Regions from separate parts of the Lysinibacillus sp. BNK-21 genome, predicted to be linked through region 2. Evidence: a T-box and tRNA genes for the amino acid it is inferred to sense, from the RefSeq annotation. Region 2 holds a T-box; the other regions hold tRNA genes.
What was found. The T-box of region 2 lies ahead of trpS (tryptophan--tRNA ligase). A T-box ahead of a tRNA ligase gene usually reads a tRNA of that ligase, here a tRNA-Trp.
Positions count from the first base shown of each region.

Region 1: it encodes a tRNA-Trp, which carries the amino acid that the T-box ahead of trpS (tryptophan--tRNA ligase) is inferred to sense. The anticodon was not compared.
Region 3: it encodes a tRNA-Trp, which carries the amino acid that the T-box ahead of trpS (tryptophan--tRNA ligase) is inferred to sense. The anticodon was not compared.

Region 1 is NZ_JBLQTS010000001.1:4,277,778-4,280,009, forward strand. Features, by position in the region: tRNA gene ACMGGO_RS21450 (tRNA-Glu) at 185-256, opposite strand; tRNA gene ACMGGO_RS21455 (tRNA-Asn) at 258-334, opposite strand; tRNA gene ACMGGO_RS21460 (tRNA-Ile) at 341-414, opposite strand; tRNA gene ACMGGO_RS21465 (tRNA-Gly) at 419-492, opposite strand; tRNA gene ACMGGO_RS21470 (tRNA-Phe) at 498-573, opposite strand; tRNA gene ACMGGO_RS21475 (tRNA-Ser) at 580-672, opposite strand; tRNA gene ACMGGO_RS21480 (tRNA-Ala) at 686-761, opposite strand; tRNA gene ACMGGO_RS21485 (tRNA-Pro) at 777-853, opposite strand; tRNA gene ACMGGO_RS21490 (tRNA-Arg) at 869-945, opposite strand; tRNA gene ACMGGO_RS21495 (tRNA-Lys) at 964-1,036, opposite strand; tRNA gene ACMGGO_RS21500 (tRNA-Gln) at 1,050-1,124, opposite strand; tRNA gene ACMGGO_RS21505 (tRNA-His) at 1,134-1,209, opposite strand; tRNA gene ACMGGO_RS21510 (tRNA-Trp) at 1,258-1,331, opposite strand; tRNA gene ACMGGO_RS21515 (tRNA-Tyr) at 1,336-1,419, opposite strand; tRNA gene ACMGGO_RS21520 (tRNA-Thr) at 1,427-1,502, opposite strand; tRNA gene ACMGGO_RS21525 (tRNA-Asp) at 1,511-1,586, opposite strand; tRNA gene ACMGGO_RS21530 (tRNA-Val) at 1,591-1,666, opposite strand; rRNA gene rrf (5S ribosomal RNA) at 1,678-1,793, opposite strand; rRNA gene ACMGGO_RS21540 (23S ribosomal RNA) at 1,861-2,232, opposite strand, start outside.
Region 2 is NZ_JBLQTS010000001.1:3,748,025-3,750,256, forward strand. Features, by position in the region: gene spxA (transcriptional regulator SpxA) at 1-131, opposite strand, end outside; T-box leader at 622-843, shown strand; gene trpS (tryptophan--tRNA ligase) at 960-1,949, shown strand; gene ACMGGO_RS19070 (hypothetical protein) at 1,952-2,173, opposite strand.
Region 3 is NZ_JBLQTS010000001.1:534,316-536,547, reverse strand. Features, by position in the region: tRNA gene ACMGGO_RS02695 (tRNA-Leu) at 837-917, opposite strand; tRNA gene ACMGGO_RS02690 (tRNA-Cys) at 965-1,038, opposite strand; tRNA gene ACMGGO_RS02685 (tRNA-Gly) at 1,047-1,121, opposite strand; tRNA gene ACMGGO_RS02680 (tRNA-Gln) at 1,127-1,201, opposite strand; tRNA gene ACMGGO_RS02675 (tRNA-His) at 1,206-1,281, opposite strand; tRNA gene ACMGGO_RS02670 (tRNA-His) at 1,317-1,392, opposite strand; tRNA gene ACMGGO_RS02665 (tRNA-Trp) at 1,405-1,478, opposite strand; tRNA gene ACMGGO_RS02660 (tRNA-Tyr) at 1,492-1,575, opposite strand; tRNA gene ACMGGO_RS02655 (tRNA-Thr) at 1,585-1,660, opposite strand; tRNA gene ACMGGO_RS02650 (tRNA-Phe) at 1,673-1,745, opposite strand; tRNA gene ACMGGO_RS02645 (tRNA-Asp) at 1,761-1,836, opposite strand; tRNA gene ACMGGO_RS02640 (tRNA-Met) at 1,840-1,914, opposite strand; tRNA gene ACMGGO_RS02635 (tRNA-Val) at 1,941-2,016, opposite strand; tRNA gene ACMGGO_RS02630 (tRNA-Glu) at 2,032-2,106, opposite strand; tRNA gene ACMGGO_RS02625 (tRNA-Ser) at 2,131-2,222, opposite strand; tRNA gene ACMGGO_RS02620 (tRNA-Asn) at 2,228-2,232, opposite strand, start outside.

The DNA.
Region 1 (2,232 bases), 530 kb from region 2:
GACCATGGAAGTGTACGTGGTAAGTGAAACGGCTTATAGGAGCCCATAGTAAGATGCTAGGGGAATTAAATTCAGTCCCTCACCTTGCAAATAGGCCTTTTTCTGCTATTGCATTATCTTTTATCGTTTAAAGAACAGGAGAATAGAAAAAAGCATGTAACACACATCTGTGCTACATGCTTGATGACCCGTACGGGATTCGAACCCGTGTTACCGCCGTGAAAGGGCGGTGTCTTAACCACTTGACCAACGGGCCGTGGCTCCGAAGGCAGGACTCGAACCTGCGACAACCTGATTAACAGTCAGGTGCTACTACCAACTGAGCTACTTCGGAATAATATGGGCCTAAATGGACTCGAACCATCGACCTCACGCTTATCAGGCGTGCGCTCTAACCAGCTGAGCTATAGGCCCATTTTGGAGCGGGTGATGAGAATCGAACTCACGACATCAGCTTGGAAGGCTGAGGTTTTACCATTAAACTACACCCGCAATAATGGTGGGTCAGGACGGAATCGAACCGCCGACACTTAGAGCTTCAATCTAATGCTCTACCAACTGAGCTACTGACCCGAAAAATGGAGGAGGTAGAGGGATTCGAACCCCCGCGCGGTGTTACCCGCCTGTCGGTTTTCAAGACCGATCCCTTCAGCCAGACTTGGGTATACCTCCAAAAATATTACAATGGTGGAGCCTAGCGGGATCGAACCGCTGACCTCCTGCGTGCAAGGCAGGCGCTCTCCCAGCTGAGCTAAGGCCCCATTTATCATGAAAGATGGTCGGAATGACAGGATTCGAACCTACGACCCCTTGGTCCCAAACCAAGTGCTCTACCAAGCTGAGCTACATTCCGTAAACATGATTTTATTGGCGCGCCCGACAGGAGTCGAACCCATAACCTTCTGATCCGTAGTCAGACGCTCTATCCAATTGAGCTACGGGCGCATGTTAATTAAAAAATGATGAGCCATGAAGGACTCGAACCTTCGACCCTCTGATTAAAAGTCAGATGCTCTACCAACTGAGCTAATGGCTCGTGAAATTAAAAATGGCTGGGGTACTAGGATTCGAACCTAGGCATGACGGAATCAAAATCCGTTGCCTTACCGCTTGGCTATACCCCAATTTTAAAATGGGGCGACTGATGGGAATCGAACCCACGAATGTCGGAACCACAATCCGATGCGTTAACCACTTCGCCACAATCGCCACTATATAGATTATATTAGCTGTATTATGAACGAGTACCTCAATACCTGGCAGGGGCAGTAGGAATCGAACCCACACCAAAGGTTTTGGAGACCTCTATTCTACCGTTGAACTATGCCCCTAAAATGGTGGAGGGGGACGGATTCGAACCGCCGAACCCTAAGGAGCGGATTTACAGTCCGCCGCGTTTAGCCACTTCGCTACCCCTCCAAGGGAATGGTGCCGGCGATAGGAGTCGAACCCACGACCTACTGATTACAAGTCAGTTGCTCTACCAACTGAGCTACACCGGCAATAATAATGGCGGTCCCGACCGGGATCGAACCGGCGATCTCCTGCGTGACAGGCAGGCATGTTAACCGCTACACCACGGGACCAAAATGGTGGAGGATGACGGGCTCGAACCGCCGACCCCCTGCTTGTAAGGCAGGTGCTCTCCCAGCTGAGCTAATCCTCCACAAAAAATAAGCGAAGCGACGTCCTACTCTCACAGGGGGAAGCCCCCAACTACCATCGGCGCTAAAGAGCTTAACTTCCGTGTTCGGTATGGGAACGGGTGTGACCTCTTTGCCATCATCACTTCACTTATTCAGCTGAAAGACTTATTCTTTCAAAACTAGATAAACGATACATTGAAAGTTTCAAACTTTTTTGGTTAAGTCCTCGATCGATTAGTATTCGTCAGCTCCATGTGTCACCACACTTCCACCTCGAACCTATCTACCTCATCGTCTTTGAGGGATCTTACTTACTTGCGTAATGGGAAATCTCATCTTGAGGGGGGCTTCATGCTTAGATGCTTTCAGCACTTATCCCGTCCACACATAGCTACCCAGCGATGCCTTTGGCAAGACAACTGGTACACCAGCGGTGTGTCCATCCCGGTCCTCTCGTACTAAGGACAGCTCCTCTCAAATTTCCTACGCCCACGACGGATAGGGACCGAACTGTCTCACGACGTTCTGAACCCAGCTCGCGTACCGCTTTAATGGGCGAACAGCCCAACCCTTGGGACCGACTACA
Region 2 (2,232 bases):
TTTTTTATTTCACTTATGCTAAGCGGTTCAGAAAATATATTACGTTCTGTATATGGAATTTCGTGCTCCTCTAACCAAGCTTTTGCTTTACGACAAGAGGTACAACTTGGTGATGTAAATAGGGTTACGATCATTCTGACACATCCTTTCATTTAAAAATCATTATCTATAAACCAGAACCAATGTGTTAAATTAGAATTAATGTAATGTAAAATACACAGTACCATTATACAGTACTCAGCTGTATTTGAATATAGTTCCAATAAAAAAATCTGAACCTATCCATAAATATTCTGTCTATTCATACAGCTTTCAAATATGATGTATTTTCTTCAAACTTATGTGCTACTACTACCATTCCCATTTTTAAAGCATTTTAAACATCTAAACAGATATCTCAGTTGTTCTCATTTAAGAAAAATAATCGAGAAAATTGTCAATCCCATGTGTACATCCAAACAATTTTTTAATAAAAAATTATAAATTTATAACAAAATTACATAACAAAAAAAGCATATAATTTTTTCTAGAAAAAAAACACCGTCAAAAGTCTGACTTTACACAAAGGAATCTTTATAATATAATTCTTTGCAATCAAATCAATTTGAACAATTTAAATTGAGAAAAACGCTGACGAAGAGTAGTACATATGCTAATTCACGTATAGAGAGTCTGTGGTTGCTGTAAACAGATCGTGGATGCATGTGGAATGGACTTCCGAGTTAGCTTTGTGAACGCTACTTGAAGCTATTAGCAAAGCTCGTCCCTTCACGTTACGAAGCTGAGTGGCCTTTTTAGGCAAGCTGGGTGGTACCGCGGATTCAAACATCATTCGTCCCTTCATTAGAAAAAATCTAATGAGGACGCATGATGTTTTTTTGTCTTCATCACCAAGTTGAAAGGTGAAGACAACGCTGTGACACAAGTTACAGCAATTGAATTCGAGGAGGAATTTTTTAATGACAACTATTTTTTCTGGCGTACAGCCTACAGGTATCGTAACATTAGGGAACTATTTAGGAGCATTCAAGCAGTTCCCGGCACTACAAGATGAAGGAAACGCTATTTATTGTATCGTTGATCAACATGCCATCACTGTTGCACAAGATCCTAAAGAATTACGAGAAAGTATTCGTAAGCTTGCTGCTACCTACATTGCTACTGGCATTGACCCTAAAAAATCGACATTATTTATTCAATCAGAGGTGCCAGCGCATGCTCAGGCAGGATGGATGTTACAATGTGTTGCGTCTATCGGTGAGCTAGAACGTATGACACAATTCAAAGATAAATCACATGGTAAGGAAAGCGTATCTGCTGCTCTTTTAACATATCCACCGCTAATGGCTGCAGACATTCTACTTTATAACACAAATATTGTCCCTGTCGGCGATGATCAGAAGCAGCATATTGAGCTAACTCGTGACCTTGCAGAACGCTTTAACAAACGCTTTGGCGATGTTTTAACAATTCCTGAAATTCAATTACCTAAAGCTGGCGCACGCATTAAATCCTTACAAGAGCCAACAAAGAAAATGAGTAAATCAGATCCAAATACGAAAGCGACAATTCGCTTATTAGATACTGCGAAAGACATTGAGAAAAAAATTAAATCAGCTGTAACTGACTCTGACGGCATCGTTGCATTTGATGTGGAAAATAAACCAGGTGTTTCAAATTTATTGACAATCGAATCAGCTATTTCAGGGGTAGCCGTTAAAGATTTAGTCAAAAAATATGAGGGAATTGGTTATGGTGGATTCAAGCAGGGTGTAGCAACAGCAGTAATTGAACACCTAACACCTATTCAAGAGAAATTCTATCATCTAGTAGAATCATCAGAATTAGATGTCATTCTAGATGAAGGTGCTGAAAAGGCGAATGCGATTGCTAGTGCTACATTAAAACGTATGGAAGATGCTATGGGTCTTGGTCGCGCACGTCGCTAAACTTACGGCTTGTCTGAGGATCGATCAAAGCCCAAATCAAGCACAACTGCGCAGATGATGATACAGGCTCCTACCGCCATATAAAATTCTGTTGTTTGAAAAATAAATTTGAAAACAACCTTCCATGAATAACCTAGTGTGCGGTAATTTAAATACAATATGAGATTCCCTACAGAGAGGATCATTAAGCCATAACTTACTAAAAATAAAAAGAGACGAAACATAGTAAGGGCATCCTTTCTATTTCTTCTTACTTATCATTTATTCACAAAACTATAAAAAA
Region 3 (2,232 bases), 3.2 Mb from region 2:
GTATTACTACTATACACAGTCATAAGCTCTAACAGTCTCTTTACTCTTATCATCTTCTTTCTTCCACATAACCGTATTTTTTCTACTTACTCCATTACGTTTATGATTATATAAATGTAGTGGAGTAAAATGACAACTCTTGTGCTATCGATTACATCCACATCAAGTCCATCACTCAACACATATATAAAAACTGCACCTTCTAGTTGATTGTTAACTTTCAATCAACTAGAAGATGCAACTCGTAGGGTTTTATTGGTCCATGAAAGATCTTAAAAATAGAAATCTAAAAATCAATGTATAAAAGAAAATATTCTCTCTCCACCAAAGTTCAAAAAATTATTGATGTTGAAACAGATGTCTTTGTCTTTTACCTAAAATCTATAGGATAAACCTATTCTTTTCAGGCGTCTAAAATGGCACAACCTTTATAGAAAAATATTGTAAAGATATTTATTACCCTCTAAAGCCCTGTAAAATTTGTAAAACAAATTTACCTGTTTTACATAAACATAACTGCTTAGTCTATCATAGCGAACGTTCTGACACACAATGTTTTATCACATAAAAAAACAAGAATGCTAATATAAACATTCTTGTTTTAATTATGTTTCTAATGATTCCTTTGGAGATTCAAACCCATGAGTAACTTCTATGTTAAAACTCATACTATTCTCTTCCAATGAATTTTCTATACTTTTTTTATTCTCGTTGACCTTTTCTTCAAAAAGAATCCTTCTCTTTCTAAACCTGTTGCAATTCCCCTAATATAAAAAGCTCATAAACCCTGTTATATCAAGATTTATGAGCTTTCTTAATTTTTATTAATTTGATGATACCGGTGGTCGGGGTCGAACCGACACTCCAAAGGAACACGATTTTGAGTCGTGCGCGTCTGCCAATTCCGCCACACCGGCATAATGGAGATAAAAAAAATCGGATAAACCGATTAACAGTTAAAATATGGAGGCGGCAACCGGATTTGAACCGGTGATAAGGGTGTTGCAGACCCGTGCCTTACCACTTGGCTATGCCGCCGTCATACATGGAGCGGAAGACGAGGTTCGAACTCGCGACCCCCACCTTGGCAAGGTGGTGTTCTACCACTGAACTACTTCCGCAAAAATGGCTGGGGTACTAGGATTCGAACCTAGGCATGACGGAATCAAAATCCGTTGCCTTACCGCTTGGCTATACCCCAACAATGGGGCGACTGATGGGAATCGAACCCACGAATGCCGGAACCACAATCCGGTGCGTTAACCACTTCGCCACAATCGCCATTGTATTATGATGTTTATTAATTTTATATGAGATGGGGCGACTGATGGGAATCGAACCCACGAATGCCGGAACCACAATCCGGTGCGTTAACCACTTCGCCACAATCGCCATAAAATTAATTGGCAGGGGCAGTAGGAATCGAACCCACACCAAAGGTTTTGGAGACCTCTATTCTACCGTTGAACTATGCCCCTAAAATAATAAAACTGGTGGAGGGGGACGGATTCGAACCGCCGAACCCTAAGGAGCGGATTTACAGTCCGCCGCGTTTAGCCACTTCGCTACCCCTCCGGGAATATCTGGTGCCGGCTATAGGAATCGAACCCACGACCTACTGATTACAAGTCAGTTGCTCTACCTGCTGAGCTAAACCGGCAAAAAAATAAGATGGGTCAGGACGGAATCGAACCGCCGACACTTAGAGCTTCAATCTAATGCTCTACCAACTGAGCTACTGACCCATATTTTAAAATAAATGGCGGTCCCGACCGGGATCGAACCGGCGATCTCCTGCGTGACAGGCAGGCATGTTAACCGCTACACCACGGGACCATTTGGTTGCGGGGGCTGGATTTGAACCAACGACCTTCGGGTTATGAGCCCGACGAGCTACCACTGCTCCACCCCGCGATAATACTATAATATTGTTAAAATAATGGTGGAGGATGACGGGCTCGAACCGCCGACCCTCTGCTTGTAAGGCAGATGCTCTCCCAGCTGAGCTAATCCTCCATCTGGGTATTGAATTGGTGACCCCTACGGGATTCGAACCCGTGTTACCGCCGTGAAAGGGCGGTGTCTTAACCACTTGACCAAGGGGCCATCGTTTGGAACACATCAAAGTGCTGGCGGAGAGTAAGGGATTTGAACCCTTGAGACAGTGTTAACCGCCTACACGATTTCCAATCGTGCTCCTTCGGCCACTCGGACAACTCTCCAAGAATGGCT